2 regions of the Thiocapsa rosea genome follow, and region 1 is predicted to be linked to the other one. Evidence: predicted binding sites of a transcription regulator. Region 1 holds the regulator's gene; the other holds the start of a gene.
The links. Region 1 encodes sigma-54, which starts transcription at its own class of promoters, with help from an activator protein. Its sites were predicted from a motif close to TGGCANGNTNCNTGCTT; they were not measured.
Positions count from the first base shown of each region.

Region 2: BDD21_RS00335 (hydrogenase small subunit) is a predicted target of sigma-54. The motif match lies at 2,873-2,889, and genes of this name have one in related genera.

Region 1 is NZ_RBXL01000001.1:1,185,471-1,193,317, forward strand. Features, by position in the region: gene BDD21_RS05450 (KpsF/GutQ family sugar-phosphate isomerase) at 1-410, shown strand, start outside; gene kdsC (3-deoxy-manno-octulosonate-8-phosphatase KdsC) at 656-1,177, shown strand; gene lptC (LPS export ABC transporter periplasmic protein LptC) at 1,174-1,800, shown strand; gene lptA (lipopolysaccharide transport periplasmic protein LptA) at 1,797-2,318, shown strand; gene lptB (LPS export ABC transporter ATP-binding protein) at 2,408-3,178, shown strand; gene BDD21_RS05480 (RNA polymerase factor sigma-54) at 3,360-4,844, shown strand; gene hpf (ribosome hibernation-promoting factor, HPF/YfiA family) at 4,875-5,210, shown strand; gene BDD21_RS05490 (PTS sugar transporter subunit IIA) at 5,451-5,900, shown strand; gene hprK (HPr(Ser) kinase/phosphatase) at 5,923-6,885, shown strand; gene rapZ (RNase adapter RapZ) at 6,942-7,811, shown strand; gene BDD21_RS05505 (PTS sugar transporter subunit IIA) at 7,808-7,847, shown strand, end outside.
Region 2 is NZ_RBXL01000001.1:64,154-72,000, forward strand. Features, by position in the region: gene BDD21_RS00315 (cytochrome c3 family protein) at 1-264, shown strand, start outside; gene BDD21_RS00320 (DUF1640 domain-containing protein) at 332-715, shown strand; gene BDD21_RS00325 (arsenite methyltransferase) at 946-1,764, opposite strand; gene BDD21_RS00330 (DUF1415 domain-containing protein) at 1,987-2,529, opposite strand; gene BDD21_RS00335 (hydrogenase small subunit) at 2,951-4,033, shown strand; gene BDD21_RS00340 (nickel-dependent hydrogenase large subunit) at 4,030-5,820, shown strand; gene cybH (Ni/Fe-hydrogenase, b-type cytochrome subunit) at 6,191-6,883, shown strand; gene BDD21_RS00350 (HyaD/HybD family hydrogenase maturation endopeptidase) at 6,880-7,548, shown strand; gene BDD21_RS00355 (hydrogenase expression/formation protein) at 7,730-7,847, shown strand, end outside.

The DNA of each region.
Region 1 (7,847 bases):
CGGCCGGCAGCCTCGGACGCCGTCTGTTGCTGCACGTCGGCGAGGTCATGCATCGCGACGAGCAATTGCCGTCGGTCCCTCTGGGCACGACCCTGCGCGCCACACTTGAAGAGATGTCCCGCAAAGGCTTGGGCATGAGCGCCGTGGTCGACGACGAGGGACGCCTTGCCGGGATCTTCACCGACGGCGACCTGCGACGCGCCCTCGACCGCGGGATCGATGTCCATCGCACCGCCATCGACACCGTACTGACCCGCAACTGCATCACGATCAAGGCCGACGCCCTCGCCGCAGAGGCCCTGCGTCTCATGGAGTCGAAATCCATCAACGCGCTGCTGGTCATCGACGACACCGGCCGACCCGTCGGCGCATTGAACATGCACGATCTGCTGCGCGCCGGGGTCATGTGAGGGAGCCGTCCAGCCGTCCAGCCGTCCAGCCGCCAGCCGCCAGCCGCCAGCCGCCAGCCGCCAGCCGCCAGCCAAAAGCTGACACCCGGAAGCTGAAAGCTGAAAGCTGAAAGCTGAAAGCTGAAAGCTGAAAGCTGGAGGCCGGAAGCTGGAGGCAGGAGGCAGGAGGCAGGAGGCAGGAAGCAGGAAGCTAGAAACCCGAGGCTCCCCGCCCCACCGAATCGACACCCAAGAGGACTGACCCCATGCACGACATCCTCGAACGCGCCGCCCGGATCCGCCTGGTCATCTTCGACGTCGACGGGGTGCTGACCGACGGCAGTCTCTATCTCGGCGACGACGGCCAGGAATACAAGGCGTTCAACTCGCGTGACGGACACGGCATGGTGATGCTCCGGGAGAGCGGGGTTCAGATTGGAATCATCACGGGCCGGACCTCGCAGGTGGTCAGTATCCGCATGAAGAGTCTCGGAGTGGAGCACCTCTTCCAAGGCTGCCGCGACAAGCTCCCGGCCTACGAGGCGCTCAAGCGGGAGCTGTCCATCGACGACGAGGCCATCGCCTATGTCGGAGACGACCTCGTGGATCTGCCCGTCATGCGCCGGGTCGGACTCGCCGTTGCGGTCGCCGACGCGCACCATCTGGTGCGCGGCCATGCCCATCTGTGCACCCAAGCCCGCGGCGGTCGCGGGGCTGCGCGCGAGGTCTGCGAGCTGATCATGGAGGCGCAGGGCACTTGGGCGCGGATCCTCGCCGACACACCATGAGCGGACGTCTTCGGGTCAGCGACCTGCCGATCTGGTCCGCACGTCAGTGGATGCTCGCTGTCTTCTTCGTCGGCTCCGGGCTCTTGGGATGGTGGCAGCTGCGCCCCGAACCCGAGCCGGCCGCACCCGCGGTCGAGCGTGCGCGGCTCCCGGATTATGTCGTGGCACGCTTCAGCGCCGTGGAGACCGACGACACGGGCAAACCGAGCCGACGCTTGGTCGCCGAGGAGCTGCGCCAATATATCGAGGAGGATCTCTCTGAGCTGGATCGCCCGCGCATGACACTCTATCAGCGTGAAGGCGAGACCGAAGCCGAGCCCTGGCGCGCACGCGCGGACAGCGGGCTGGTCCTCCCCGGCGGCGACGAGGTCCGTCTCGAGGGCGCCGTGGAGCTCGAGCGCAAGGGCGACGCGAGTCGGCCCGCCACCCGCATGGAGACCGAGCTGATGCGCATCTGGCATAAACGGGCCTTCGCCGAGACCGATCGCGCGGTCCAAGTCACCAGTGCGTCGGATCGGCTGAACGCGACCGGGATGCGCCTCTGGTACGAGGAGCCCGTACGTGCCCAGTTCGACGGACGCGCGCATATCTTTATCGCACCCGAGCAGACCGAGACGCCATGAGCGAGAGAGGAATCGACAACCGGCGGTGCCGGGGCACTGCCCCGGCCGCGACCCTGGCCTTCGTCATGGCCCTCGCGTGCGCCCCGGCAGTGGCGCTCGAGGACGATGCAAGCCAACCCATCTTGATCGAAGCAGACGATGTCGAGGTCCTGGAGGCGGAGAACACCAGCATCTATGTCGGCAATGTCCAGGTCGACCAAGGGAGCATGCGACTCCTCGGCGATCATGTGACCGTTTATCATCGCGACGACCGCCGCCCGCGCTTTATCATTGCGCTCGGCGCGCCGGCCAGCTTCAAACAGCTCCTCGACAACGACGAGGGCGAGGTCCTGGCCTTCGCCAAACGGATGGAATACGACGCCGACAAGGACGAGCTCACCCTCATCGAGGACGCCTTGCTGATTCAGGGGGCCGACCGCGTCGCGAGCGAGCGCATCGTCTACGATCGCGCCCGTGCCCATTTCCGCGCGGGAGGCGGCGGACGGGTCAAGATCACCATCACGCCGGAGGGAGAATGAGGCTAAACCGCGTCCGAGGCGACCGATGACATCCGATCGGAAACCACCCTTGAACGATCCAAAGAGACTCGGCGGAGACGCGGTTTAGGATGAAGGATTCTATTGCGGATTCCGACTTAGGCTCGGGCTCGGGCTCGACGACACTGCGCGCGGAGCATCTGAAGAAGAGCTATCGCGGTCGTCAGGTGTTGCGCGACGTGAGCGTCGGCGTGGACGCCGGCGAGGTCGTGGGCCTGCTCGGACCCAACGGCGCGGGCAAGACCACCTGCTTTTATCTGATCGTCGGACTCATTCCGGCGGACGAGGGCCGCATTGCGCTGAGCGGGCAGGACATCACCCTGAAACCCATGCATGCGCGCGCGCGCGCCGGACTGAGCTATCTGGCACAAGAGCCCTCGGTGTTTCGCAAGCTCAGCGCGCGCGACAACATCCTTGCTATCCTGGAGGCGCGCGGCGACCTGTCTCGGGCCGATCGCAATCTGCGCTGCGAGCGCCTGCTCGAAGAGCTCGGGATCGCCCATGTCAGCGGCTCGCTCGCGCTCAGCCTCTCTGGCGGGGAGCGACGGCGCCTCGAGATCGCGCGTGCGCTCGCGGTGGACCCCCTGGTGATGCTGCTCGACGAGCCCTTCGCGGGCGTCGACCCCATCGCCGTCGGGGACATCAAGGCCATCGTGTCGCATTTGCGCGATCGCGGGATCGGCGTGCTGATCACGGATCACAACGTCCGCGAGACGCTCGATATCTGCGACCGGGGCTACATCATCAGCTCCGGGTGCGTCATCGCGGCCGGCACCCCCGCGCAGCTCCTGGCCGATCAGCAGGTCCGCGATGTCTACCTCGGCGCGGATTTTTCCATGTAGGTGCGAACCGGGAGGTACCTCGAGATGCGAATCGGTTGGCTGCTCTTTCCGAGATGTTGGGTGTAAGATGAGATCCTGCCCCGGCTGATGACGCCTTCACCGGACTGAAACGGCTAGAATCGACCAGCATTGGCCATGGCGGTCACCTGATCGAACACCTCGAAAAGCGCATCCGCGATTCATGAAGCAATCCATCCAGCTTCGGCTCGGCCAACACCTGACCATGACGCCTCAGTTGCAGCAGGCGATCCGTCTGTTGCAGCTCTCCACGCTTGAGCTCCAGAAGGAGATTCAGGAGGCGCTGGACACCAACCTCATGTTGGAGGAAGGCGACGACGCGGATCGCTTCAACGTCGCCGAGACGCAGCAGTCAGGCACGATTCAGAGCGAGGACATCGAAACACCTCGGGTCACCGTCGAGCAGTCGATCGACCGCGAGATCCACGCCGAATCCAACGAGATGCCCGAAGAGCTGCCGGTCGACACACTCTGGACCGACGTCTTCGACTCCCACCTGCCGAGCACCTCGCACGGCTCGGACGACGGCTCGGACTACGATCCCTTTGCCCAGCAAAGCCGCCCTCAGACCCTGCTCGACCACCTCGCCTGGCAGCTCAATCTGTGCAGACTGAGCGAGCGCGACAACATGATCGCCCAAGCGGTCATCGATTCGATCGACGCCGACGGCTATCTGCGCATCGATGTCGAGGAGCTGCTCCTGACCATCGATCACCCCGAAATCAGTGCCGAGGAGGTGGAGGCTGTCGTTCACCGCGTTCAGTCCTTCGACCCGCCGGGGGTGGGTGCCCGCAACCTCCCGGAATGTCTGCTGATACAACTCAGTCAGCTGCCCCCCCAAACACCTTGGCGGAGCACCGCGACGGCGATCTGCCGCGACGGGTTCGAGTATCTGGCCAAGCGCGATGTCGCCTCGCTGGTCCGTCAGCTGAAGGAATCCGAGGACACGGTCGCAGGTGCGCTGGCGTTGATCCGACGGCTCAATCCGCGCCCCGGAAGCCTGATTGCCGGCACGCCGGCCCAGTATGTCGTCCCGGATATCTTCGTGCGCAAACGCGAGGGCCGATGGTCGGTCGAACTCAATCCCGACTCGATGCCTAAACTCAGAGTGAACGCCGACTACGCGCGCCTGATCCGACGCGCCGATCAGAGCGCGGACGGCGTCACCTTGAAGAGCCATTTGCAGGAGGCACGCTGGTTCATCAAGAGCCTGGCCAGCCGCAACGACACGGTGCTGCGCGTCGGCGCGAAGATCGTCGAGATGCAGCAGGAATTCTTCGAGCACGGGGACGAGGCGATGAAACCGATGGTTCTGCGCGATGTCGCCGAGGCATTGGAGCTTCACGAGTCGACCGTATCCCGAGTGACCACGCAGAAATACATGCACACGCCGCGGGGAACCTTTGAGTTCAAGTATTTCTTTTCCTCGCACGTCAACACCGCTTCCGGCGGCGAATGCTCGTCGACCGCCATTCGTGCCCTGATCCGCAAGCTGATCGCCGGCGAGTCCGCGCGAAAGCCCATGAGCGACAGTAAGATCGCCCAAGAGCTCGGCGATCAGGGGATCAATGTCGCGCGGCGAACCGTCGCCAAGTACCGCGAGGCCATGGGGGTTCCACCCTCGAACGAGCGCAAGCGCCTGGATTGACAGGCCGTTTGAACCATAAGGAGTCACAAGATGCAGATCAACCTGACGGGTCATCACATCGACGTCACCGATGCGCTGAAAGGCTACGTCGACACGAAGTTCGAGCGCCTTGCGCGGCACTTCGACCACGTCATCAACGCTCACGTCATCCTGAGCGTCGAGAAGCTTGCCCAAAAAGCGGAGGCCACACTGCACATCAACGGCAGCAAGGTCTTTGCCGACTCGGTCCACGAGGACATGTATGCCGCAATCGACGGGCTGATCGACAAGCTCGATCGTCAGGTCCTGCGCCACAAGGAGAAGAAGAGCGATCATCGCGCAGCGAGCCCGAAGGTCAGCGAGATCGAGGAGTCGGATCAGACCTGACGCACCGGCGTTGTCAGAACGCCGCTGATACCTTCGAGGGGCGCTCTTGCCCCGTCGGAGGCGTTCAACGAACGGGATCGGGCACGAGGCCGGCATGCGGGATCGCCGGCCTCTGCCAGACATCCGAGGATAATCAGCATCCATGACCACACGCCCTTGCCCGCCGTCGCTGCGCGGACATCGATCCAAGAGCCACCAGCTGCAGCGCTGCGCGCCCGCAGCGCACGGGAGCCGATACCGATGCTCAGCCCCGATCTAATCAACGAGGCCCGTATCGGTCACGGCCTCGAGATTTCCAGCAAGAAGCGTTTGCTCGAAACCCTTGCCGAGCTACTCGCCAACGACCACCCCCGTTTGAGCACGGAGAGCGTCTTCGAGCGCCTCCTCGAGCGCGAACGCCTCGGCAGCACCGGACTCGGTCACGGTGTCGCCCTGCCCCATGCCCGGATCAAGGAGGTCTCTCAGGTGATCGGGGCCTTCGTGCAAACCGCCCGCGGGGTGGATTACGATGCAGCCGACGGCGAGCCGGTCGATCTGGCGTTCGCGCTCTTGGTTCCCGAGACCGCGACCGAGGAGCACCTGCAGCTGCTCGCCTATTTGGCAAGTCGCTTCAGCGAGTCGGCAACCCGCGCACGTCTGCGCGATGCGAGCTCGCCCACGGCCATTCTGGACCTTCTCAGAGCGACCTAGCCGTCAAGCGCGGCCGCCGGCGATGATCGAAAGTCTTCAATCCCTGATCTCGCAGACCGGGCCGCGGCTCAAGCTGCGCTGGCTCACGCCCGAGCCGGCGAGCCCGCGCCCGTTGCGCGGCGAGGATCCGGGACGTTCGAGGCAGTCGCTGATCGGCTCTCTGAACTGCATTCATCCCAATCGCCTGCAGGTCATCGGACACGCGGAGCTGCTCTACCTAGCAGAACTGGGCCGGACCGCCTTCGGCGAGACCGTGGAGAGGCTCTTCTCGGATCGTCCGACCGCCGTCATCTTCTCCGACGGCATCGACCCGGAGCCCGCCTTTCGAGAGGCCGCCGAGCAGACCCTCACGCCGCTGCTCGGCTCCTCCCTCGGCGACGAGGAGCTGATCAATCACCTGCGTTATTTCCTCACCCATGCCCTCGCCGAGCGCCGCACGGTGCACGGGGTCTTCATCGAGGTCCTGGGTATGGGCGTTCTGCTGGTCGGCGATCCGGCCGTCGGCAAGAGCGAGCTGGCGCTCGATCTGATCGCGCGAGGACATCGGCTCATCGCCGACGACGCACCCCGTTTCGCACGCATTGCCCCCGAGACCTTGGAGGGCACCTGCCCCGAGGCCCTGCGCGATTTTCTCGAGGTCCGCGGCCTGGGGATTCTCAACATCCGCGCCATGTTCGGAGAAGGCGCCGTCGTGCGCAGCAAGACATTGAACCTGATCATCGATCTTCAGCCGCTCGACAAACATCAACTCGAGTCGATCGACCGGCTCAGCGGCAGCCTCTCGGTGCGCAACATCCTCGGGGTTGCCGTCCCCAAGATCACGATGCCGGTCGCACCCGGCCGCAACCTGGCGATCCTGGTGGAGGCGGCCGTGCGACACCAGATTCTGCGCATTCGCGGATACGATGCCGGCGTCGATTTCATCGACCGCCAGGCGCGTGCCATCAGCATCGATCGACCCGACCCGCCGAGATCACCGTCATGACGCAAGCACCGGCAGAGGAACAGGCACGCGAACGACTGCCGAACGTCGGCAAGCCGATGAGGCTCGTCATCCTCAGCGGCCTGTCCGGCTCGGGCAAGAGCGTCGCGCTTCACACCCTGGAAGACGTAGGGTTCTACTGCATCGACAACCTGCCGCTGTTCTTGTTAGAGAATCTCGCCCTCGGGCTGCACGAGGGGCTGGATGATGCCTTCACCATGACGGCGGTCGGGATCGACGCCCGCACCAGTCCGAGCAGCGGCCCGGACGAGCTGCGACACCTTCCCGAGCTGGTGCACTCGGCGCGCGAGCGCGGCATCGGCTGCGATGTCCTCTTCCTCGACGCCCAGACCGAAACCCTGATCAAGCGCTTCAGCGAGACCCGCCGCAAGCATCCCTTGACCCGCGGCGATCGCTCGCTGCCGGAGGCGATCGCACTCGAGCGCCGACTCCTCGAGCCGATCCGAAGCTGCGCCGACATCCGTATCGACACCACCCAAACCAACGTCCACGAGCTGCGCGATCTCGTGCGCAGCCGTTTGGTCGGCGGCGCCTCGCCGAAGGCGTCCATCCTGCTGCAGTCCTTCGGTTTCAAGCACGGGGTTCCCCACGATGTGGATTTTGTCTTCGACCTGCGCAGCCTGCCCAATCCGCATTGGCAACCCGAGCTGCGGCGCTTGACCGGACGCGATCGTCCCGTGATGGAATTCCTCGATTCCGCGGACGCCTTTTGCCGAATGCGCGCCGACATCCAGGGATTCTTCGATCGCTGGATCCCCAGCTTCGAGACGGACGGGCGCAGCTATCTGACGATCGCGATCGGCTGCACGGGCGGGCAGCACCGCTCGGTCTTTATGACCGAATCCCTGCGGCATCATTTCGAGTCCAACGGCCATCAGGTGATGGTCCGGCATCGGGATCTCCCTTGAGCGTCGGCATCCTGATGATGACCCATCAGCCATGCG
Region 2 (7,847 bases), 1.1 Mb from region 1:
GGTGGATGGAAGACCGATTATCCGCTGGTCGACGGGGAGCTTAAGAACGTCGAGCCCAAGTGGATGCGTCAGATGGGGTCGCTGATGGTCAATCACGGCATTCAACCCGCGGGCCGCGACTGCGTCGAATGCCATGCCCCGAACGGGATCCTGAACTATCGTGCCTTGGGCTATTCGGAGAAGCGCGCGGCGGAACTCGAGAACCTCGACATCGTCGAGAATCTCCGCCCCGCGGCAAGCGCCTCCGCACGAGACGGCAGCTGAGCAACGGCTTGTCCGGCCGACGCGTCAAGATGACGCCGACCGGGTCACCCGACATCGGGAGCACCGCATGGGACTCGCCCTAAGACTCTATGAAAGCCTGACCGAGGCGCCGGACGATACAACCCGCTTTCGGCTCATCGTCGATACCATCGATGCCTTGGAGCAACAGTGGCCGCGCGCCGGCGATGTCGCCCTTCGGTCGGATGTCCGCGAATCCGAGCTGCGTCTCCAAAAGGAGATCGAGCAGATCAGAAGCGATCTCAAGAAAGACATCGCCGAGCTGCGCGCGGACATGCATAAGGAGATCGCCAAGCTACGGGGCGAGGTTCAGAAGGACATCGCCAATGTCCATGCCGCCATCGAGCGCACCAAGGTCGATCTGCTGAAGTGGATCGTTCCGCTGATGCTGGGCCAGGTTGCCGCACTTGCGGCCTTGGTCAAGCTCCTTTGAAGGGGCGACGCGAACCCGCGGCGCCCGCGCAGATTGCAACTAAACCGCGCCCGGTGTGGTAAGCGTCATTTGTCGGAGTGGCTTGGCTGCGCCGGCTCCGACGACTGTCGGAGCTGGCGCGGTTTAAAGTATTAAAAACTCTTAAATTCTAAACCGCGTCTCGCTGGGATCGAGGATATCTCCGAAGCCAAACGCACAATGAAAACGACGCATGGCGCTCCGGACGCGGTTTAGCCCGGCTTGATCGCCTCGATACTCGCAGAGACCAAATAGTCCGTGACCGGCGTTCCCGGGGCCCAGTCCCGGATGAATTCCCTGCTCTCGTCCTTGGGCGACACGCGCACCTGTTCGAATCCCGCCCCCTGCAGCATCTGCTCGAGCGCATCGATCCGGGCCGCCCCGGCCATGCAGCCCGTGTAGAGCGACAGATCAGACCTGAGATCGTCCGGAAGGTCCGCGGTCGCGACGATGTCCGAGATGGCCAATCGCCCGCCCGGCTTCAGCACCCGAAATGCCTCGGCGAAGACACGGGCCTTGTCCGGAGACAGGTTGATCACGCAGTTCGAGATGATGACGTCGACCGCGCCATCCGCCAGCGGCAGGTTCTCGATCTCGCCGAGTCGAAACTCGACGTTGCGGTGCCCCACCGCCTCGGCGTGCACCTGCGCGTTGAGGCGCGCCTTGGTCAGCATCTCCGGCGTCATGTCGACGCCGATGACGCGACCGGTCTCGCCGACGTGTGTGGAGGCGAGGAAACAATCGAATCCGGCACCACTGCCCAGGTCCAGCACCGTCTCGCCCGGCTTCAGCGCCGCGATCGCTTGGGGATTGCCGCAACCCAAGCCGAGATTGGCACCCTCGGGTACGGCGGCGGCCTCCGCGGCGCTGTACCCGAGCAGGGTCGATTGGATCGGCACAGGCGCGCAACAACCGCCCGAGGAAGACGGGGCGCAGCAATCCGCTCCCTCGCCCGCCGTCGCCGCTCGTGCCGTCGCGCCGTAGCGATCGCGTACCGCTTGGCGAAGGCTGTCTTGCTCGCTATTTTTCATTCTGTTCTCCCGTCGGGTCATGCCGAGAACGAACTAAACCGCATCCAGAGCGAGATGCGTCATTTTCATTTTGCATTTGGCTTTGGAGATGCCCTCGATCTCGGTGAGACGCGGTTTAAATTTAATATTCTTTAATCTCTTAAACCGCGCCGACTCCAACACTCGTTACGTCTGCCGAAACTGATCCCAACCAAAAACATCGCATACCGTGACGGGCGCGGTTTAAAAACAGGCATCCCTCAGCGCTTTCATATGGTCAAGTCCCTTCTCGCGGGCAAATGCGATGTTTCTTTCAGGGATAGCGTCCGCATCAGGATATCGCTCCAGCACATGTTCGATGCCCTCTTCGCGAAGCAGGTGCAACATCGGATAGAGCGACCTGTTCGTATAGTTTGCAGGATCAGCTTTGGGCGCATCGGCAAATCGGTAATCGGGATGGAAGCCGGCAACCTGATACTGACCTTCATAGCCTTCTGCTTCCAGAAGATCTTCCGCCATTTCGACCAAGTCCAAAAAATCATCGAAACCCGGAGATGCTGCAGGCAGGATGAGCAGCGTTGTCTCAATTGACGGAGTCATATCGAGACGGCGGCATTCCGAAAGAAACGCATGCAAACAGGATTCCGGATCGGAGGCGTCCTCCACCTGATAATGTATGGTACCGCGATTGAACTCTCGTGCCGCAAAGGGACACAACCGACATCCGATCACGATCTCGGATATCCATTTCTTGGTCTGCGCGACGACGTCGTCGGATTCAACCATGATTTATTTAGCTTATTCCGGCGAATGGAAAGGTGAATTCCGGGCGGTTCCGTAGCCACCCCCCGAAGCATGGGTGCAGTATACGCGTTCTCCCGGACAGCCGATGAACATCCGCCCGGTTCCGCCGAACGTCGAATCCGGCAAACCTGGCAACGTCCGCAACACGAGCGAAGGCCCAGAAGCCGGCAGCAGTCCGACGGCGTGACCTCGCTCGGCTGTGCCTGCTCGATTGCAAGGCGCCTTTACGCCCGGCCACCAGAATTGTCAGTCGTCTTTGCACTCCGGGCCGAGCACATTTCAGATAAATCACATAATCGATTGTTATGTATTATTAAATTATTCATGGCATCTCTTTTGCTTTTACGCTCCCCGACCGTCCGGCTCCATCCAGGCGCCGACGAACCGCGGGGACGACCAACAGATGCCAACCACCGAAACCTATTACGAGGTCATGCGGCGCCAGGGGATCACGCGCCGCAGCTTCCTCAAATTCTGTAGCCTGACGGCCACCGCGCTCGGGCTCGCGCCGGCCTTCGCCGGGAAGATCGCGCACGCGATGGAGACCAAGCCGCGGATCCCGGTCGTCTGGCTGCATGGGCTCGAATGCACCTGCTGCTCGGAGTCCTTCATCCGCTCGGCGCATCCGCTGGTGTCAGACGTGATCCTCTCGATGATCTCGCTGGATTACGACGATCTCATTATGGCGGCGGCCGGGCATCAGGCGGAGGCAATCCTGGAGGAGGTTCGCCACAAGCACGCCGGGAATTACATCTTGGCTGTCGAGGGCAACCCGCCGCTCAATCAGGACGGGATGAGCTGCATTGTCGGCGGCCGTCCCTTCGTCGAGCAGCTTCTGGAGATGGCCGACAGTTGCAAGGCCGTCATCTCCTGGGGCTCCTGCGCCTCCTGGGGCTGCGTCCAGGCGGCACGGCCTAATCCGACACGTGCCACCCCGGTCCATGAGGTCATCCGCGACAAGCCGGTCATCAAGGTGCCGGGCTGTCCACCGATCGCGGAGGTCATGACCGGGGTCCTGACCTACATCCTGACCTTCGACCGTCTACCGGAGCTCGACCGCCAGGGTCGCCCGCTGATGTTCTACGGACAGCGCATCCACGACAAGTGCTATCGCCGGCCGCACTTCGATGCCGGCCAGTTCGTCGAAGCCTGGGACGACGAGGGCGCGCGCCGCGGCTACTGTCTCTACAAGGTCGGCTGCAAGGGTCCGACCACCTACAACGCCTGCTCGACGATCCGCTGGAACGGGGGGGTCTCCTTCCCGATCCAGTCCGGACACGGCTGTATCGGCTGCTCCGAGGACGGCTTCTGGGACAAGGGCAGCTTCTATCAGCACGTCACCGATACCCACGCCTTCGGCATCGAGGCCAACGCGGATCGCACCGGCATCGCGGTTGCGACCGGCGTGGGTGCGGCCATCGCCGCCCATGCGGCCGTCAGCGTCTACAAACACGCCCAAGACAAGAAGGGAGATGACCAAGCATGAGCGTCACGACGGCCAACGGCTTCGAGCTCGATACCGCCGGACGACGTCTCGTCGTCGATCCGGTCACCCGCATCGAGGGACACCTGCGCTGCGAGGTGAATCTCGACGAGAACAACGTGATCCGCAACGCGGTCAGCACCGGGACCATGTGGCGCGGGCTCGAAGTCATCCTGCGCGGCCGCGATCCGCGCGACGCCTGGGCCTTCACGGAGCGGATCTGCGGCGTCTGCACCGGCACCCACGCCCTGACCTCGGTGCGCGCGGTCGAGGATGCGCTCGGGATCGCAATCCCGGAGAACGCCAACTCCATCCGCAACATCATGCAGCTCACGCTCCAGGCGCACGACCACCTGGTGCATTTCTATCATCTGCATGCGCTGGATTGGGTGGACGTGGTCTCCGCACTCGGAGCCGATCCAAAAGCGACGAGCGCGCTCGCGCAAAGCATCAGTGACTGGCCCAAGTCCTCGCCGGGCTATTTCCGCGACGTGCAGAATCGGCTCAAGCGCTTCGTGGAGTCGGGCCAGCTCGGACCCTTCATGAACGGCTACTGGGGCAGTCCGGCCTACAAACTGCCGCCCGAGGCCAATCTGATGGCGGTCACCCACTATCTGGAGGCGCTCGACTTCCAGAAGGAGATCGTGAAGATCCACACCGTTTATGGCGGCAAGAACCCGCATCCGAACTGGCTGGTCGGCGGGATGCCCTGCGCCATCAATGTCGGCGGCACGGGCGCGGTCGGCGCGATCAACATGGAGCGGCTGAATCTCGTCAGCAGCATCATCGACCAGACCATCGCGTTCATCGACAAGGTCTATATCCCGGACCTGATCGCGATCGCCTCCTTCTATAAGGACTGGACCTACGGCGGCGGGCTGAGCAGTCAGGCGGTGATGTCCTACGGCGACATCCCGGATCATGCGAACGACGACTCGGCCGATAATCTGCTCCTACCGCGCGGGGCCATCATCAACGGCAATCTCAACGAGATCCACGAGATCGACCTGCGCAACCCCGAGGAGATCCAGGAGTTCGTCGACCATTCCTGGTTCAGCTACAAGGACGAGACGCGCGGTCTGCATCCCTGGGACGGGGTAACCGAGCCCAACTTCGTGCTGGGACCCAACGCCGTCGGCACGCGCACCCGCATCGAGGCGGTCGACGAGCAGGCCAAATACTCGTGGGTCAAGGCTCCGCGGTGGCGCGGTCACGCGATGGAGGTCGGTCCGCTGGCGCGCTATGTCATCGGCTACGCCCAGGGCAACCCTGAGTTTAAGGAGCCGGTCGACAAGCTGCTGACCGATCTCGGACTGCCGCTCGAGGCAATCTTCTCGACCCTGGGGCGCACCGCCGCACGCGGGCTCGAAGCCTCCTGGGCGGCCCACAAGATGCGCTATTTCCAGAACAAGCTGGTCGCCAACATCAAGGCCGGCGATACGGCGACGGCGAATGTCGACAACTGGGATCCCAAGACCTGGCCGAAGGAGGCACGCGGTGTGGGCACGACCGAGGCACCGCGCGGAGCGCTCGGACACTGGATCGTTATCAAGCACGGCAAAATCGAGAACTACCAGGCGGTCGTGCCGACCACCTGGAACGGCTCGCCGCGCGACCCGGCGGGGAACATCGGGGCCTTCGAGGCGTCGCTGCTCAACACCCCGCTGGCCAAGGCGGACGAGCCTTTGGAGATCCTGCGCACGCTGCACAGCTTCGATCCCTGTCTCGCCTGTGCAACGCACATCATGGGGCCGGACGGGGAGGAGCTCACCCGCGTCAAGGTCCGCTAAAACGCGTCTTGGCGTCCTTTGATGGGGTCGAGGTGAACTCAGCCTCGCCGCCCCCTTGCGAACTTGGTGGGGACGCGTTTTAGGTGATTATTTTCGAGAGAGAAGAGGCTCGGCGGTGTTCGGATCGGCCGCTTATGCCCACGCTCGTGTGTGGGAATGCCGGCCGCCCGCTCAGGCGGGCCCTGAAGCGACGTCGGAACGTCGAGATCCGCCCACCCCGGGAAGTCAGGAACTCGTGACATCCGCTCCGCGGTGTCACGCATGCCCCGTGGCGCTCTGCGCCACGTGACACGATGGCCGCAATGACGAACGAGGCCCGGGGCTTTCCTCTGTGCACCCCGGATTCATCGCTCACACTCGGGACGACAACATGAACACCAGCCTTCCAGAGGTCAGACGAACCGCCGTCTATGTTTATCAGGCGCCCTTGCGGGCCTGGCATTGGATCAACGCACTCTCGATCACGATCCTGGCCATCAGCGGCTATCTGATCGGCAGCCCGCTGCCGACCTTGCCGGGCGAGGCCAGTGATCATTATGTGATGGGCTATATCCGCTTCGCGCATTTCGCCGCGGCCTATGTCTTCGTGATCGCCTTCCTCTTCCGGATCTATTGGGCCTTCGTGGGCAACCGCTATTCTCACCAATTGTTCACTCTGCCCTTCTGGCGCGCGAGCTTCTGGCACGAGCTGATTCACGAGGTCCGCTGGTATGCCTTCAAGGAGGTCGAGCCGGCCAAGTATATCGGTCACAATCCGCTGGCTCACCTCTTCATGGTGGTCATCATCACGGTCGGCGGTCTGGTGATGATCGTCACGGGATTTGCGCTCTATTCGGAGCAGACCGGGCTCGGGACTTGGCAAGACCAGCTGTTCGGCTGGGTCATCCCCTTCGTCGGCCAAAGCCAAGACGTGCGCATGTGGCACCACTGGGGCATGTGGGTCATCGTCGTTTTCGTGATGCTGCACGTCTACACCGCCATTCGCGAGGACATCATGTCGCGCCAGAGCCTGATCAGCACCATGATCAGCGGCTGGCGGATGTTCAAGGATGACCGGCCATGAGCGATCGAACCATCGGGAACGACGCCGCCGTCCTGGTCCTGGGTATCGGCAACCTGCTCTGGGCCGACGAAGGCTTTGGCGTGCGGGCGGTGGAGGCGATGCAACGCGACTGGGTCATGCCGTCCAACGTCCAACTGCTGGATGGCGGAACCCAGGGCATCTATCTGGTCGACCGGGTTCGCACGGCCGATGTGCTGGTGGTCTTCGATGCGGTCGACTACGGGCTGCCGCCGGGCACCATGAAGCGGGTCGAGGGCGACGAGGTGCCGCGCTTTCTCGGTGCCAAGAAGATGAGCCTGCACCAGACCGGGTTCCAGGAGGTGCTCGCGCTCGCGGCCATGCTCGGCGACTACCCGGAACATCTGCTCCTGATCGGCGTTCAGCCGGTCGAGCTGGATGACTTCGGCGGCAGCCTGGGCCCGCAGGTCAAGGCGCGGATCGCCCCGGCGATCGCGATGGCGTTGGAATACCTGGCACAGTTCGGCGTCGTGGCGCAGCGGCGCAGCGATTCGAGCAGCGACACCCATGATCTGCCCCATCCGTCGCTCGATCTGAACGCCTACGAAGCCGGTCGGCCGGCACCCGAGGTCGCCTGCCGGATCGCCGACGAGCGCGTCCTGGCGGGCCTGTCCGGCCCGGCGATCCACCTTGAAGATCGTCCCTGACTTTGGTGCGTGGTAGATCATGTTGGCGCGCCGGCTTCGGCACGACTGTCTCTCACGGAGACACGGAGGCACGGAGAGGCAGAGATAGGGAACGCACCAGACGATGTCGATCACATGTCTGTTCATCCGTGTCTCCGTGTCTCCGTGAGAGATTCCGCAAATCGATAGAGATCAAACAAATATGACGACACCGATAGACCTCACGACGACACGACGGATGCCGGGCACACCCTTAAGCGTGGTCGTCGACGAAGGCCCCGACTATCTCTTGATGCCAAAGGGCATGGCGACGTACCAAG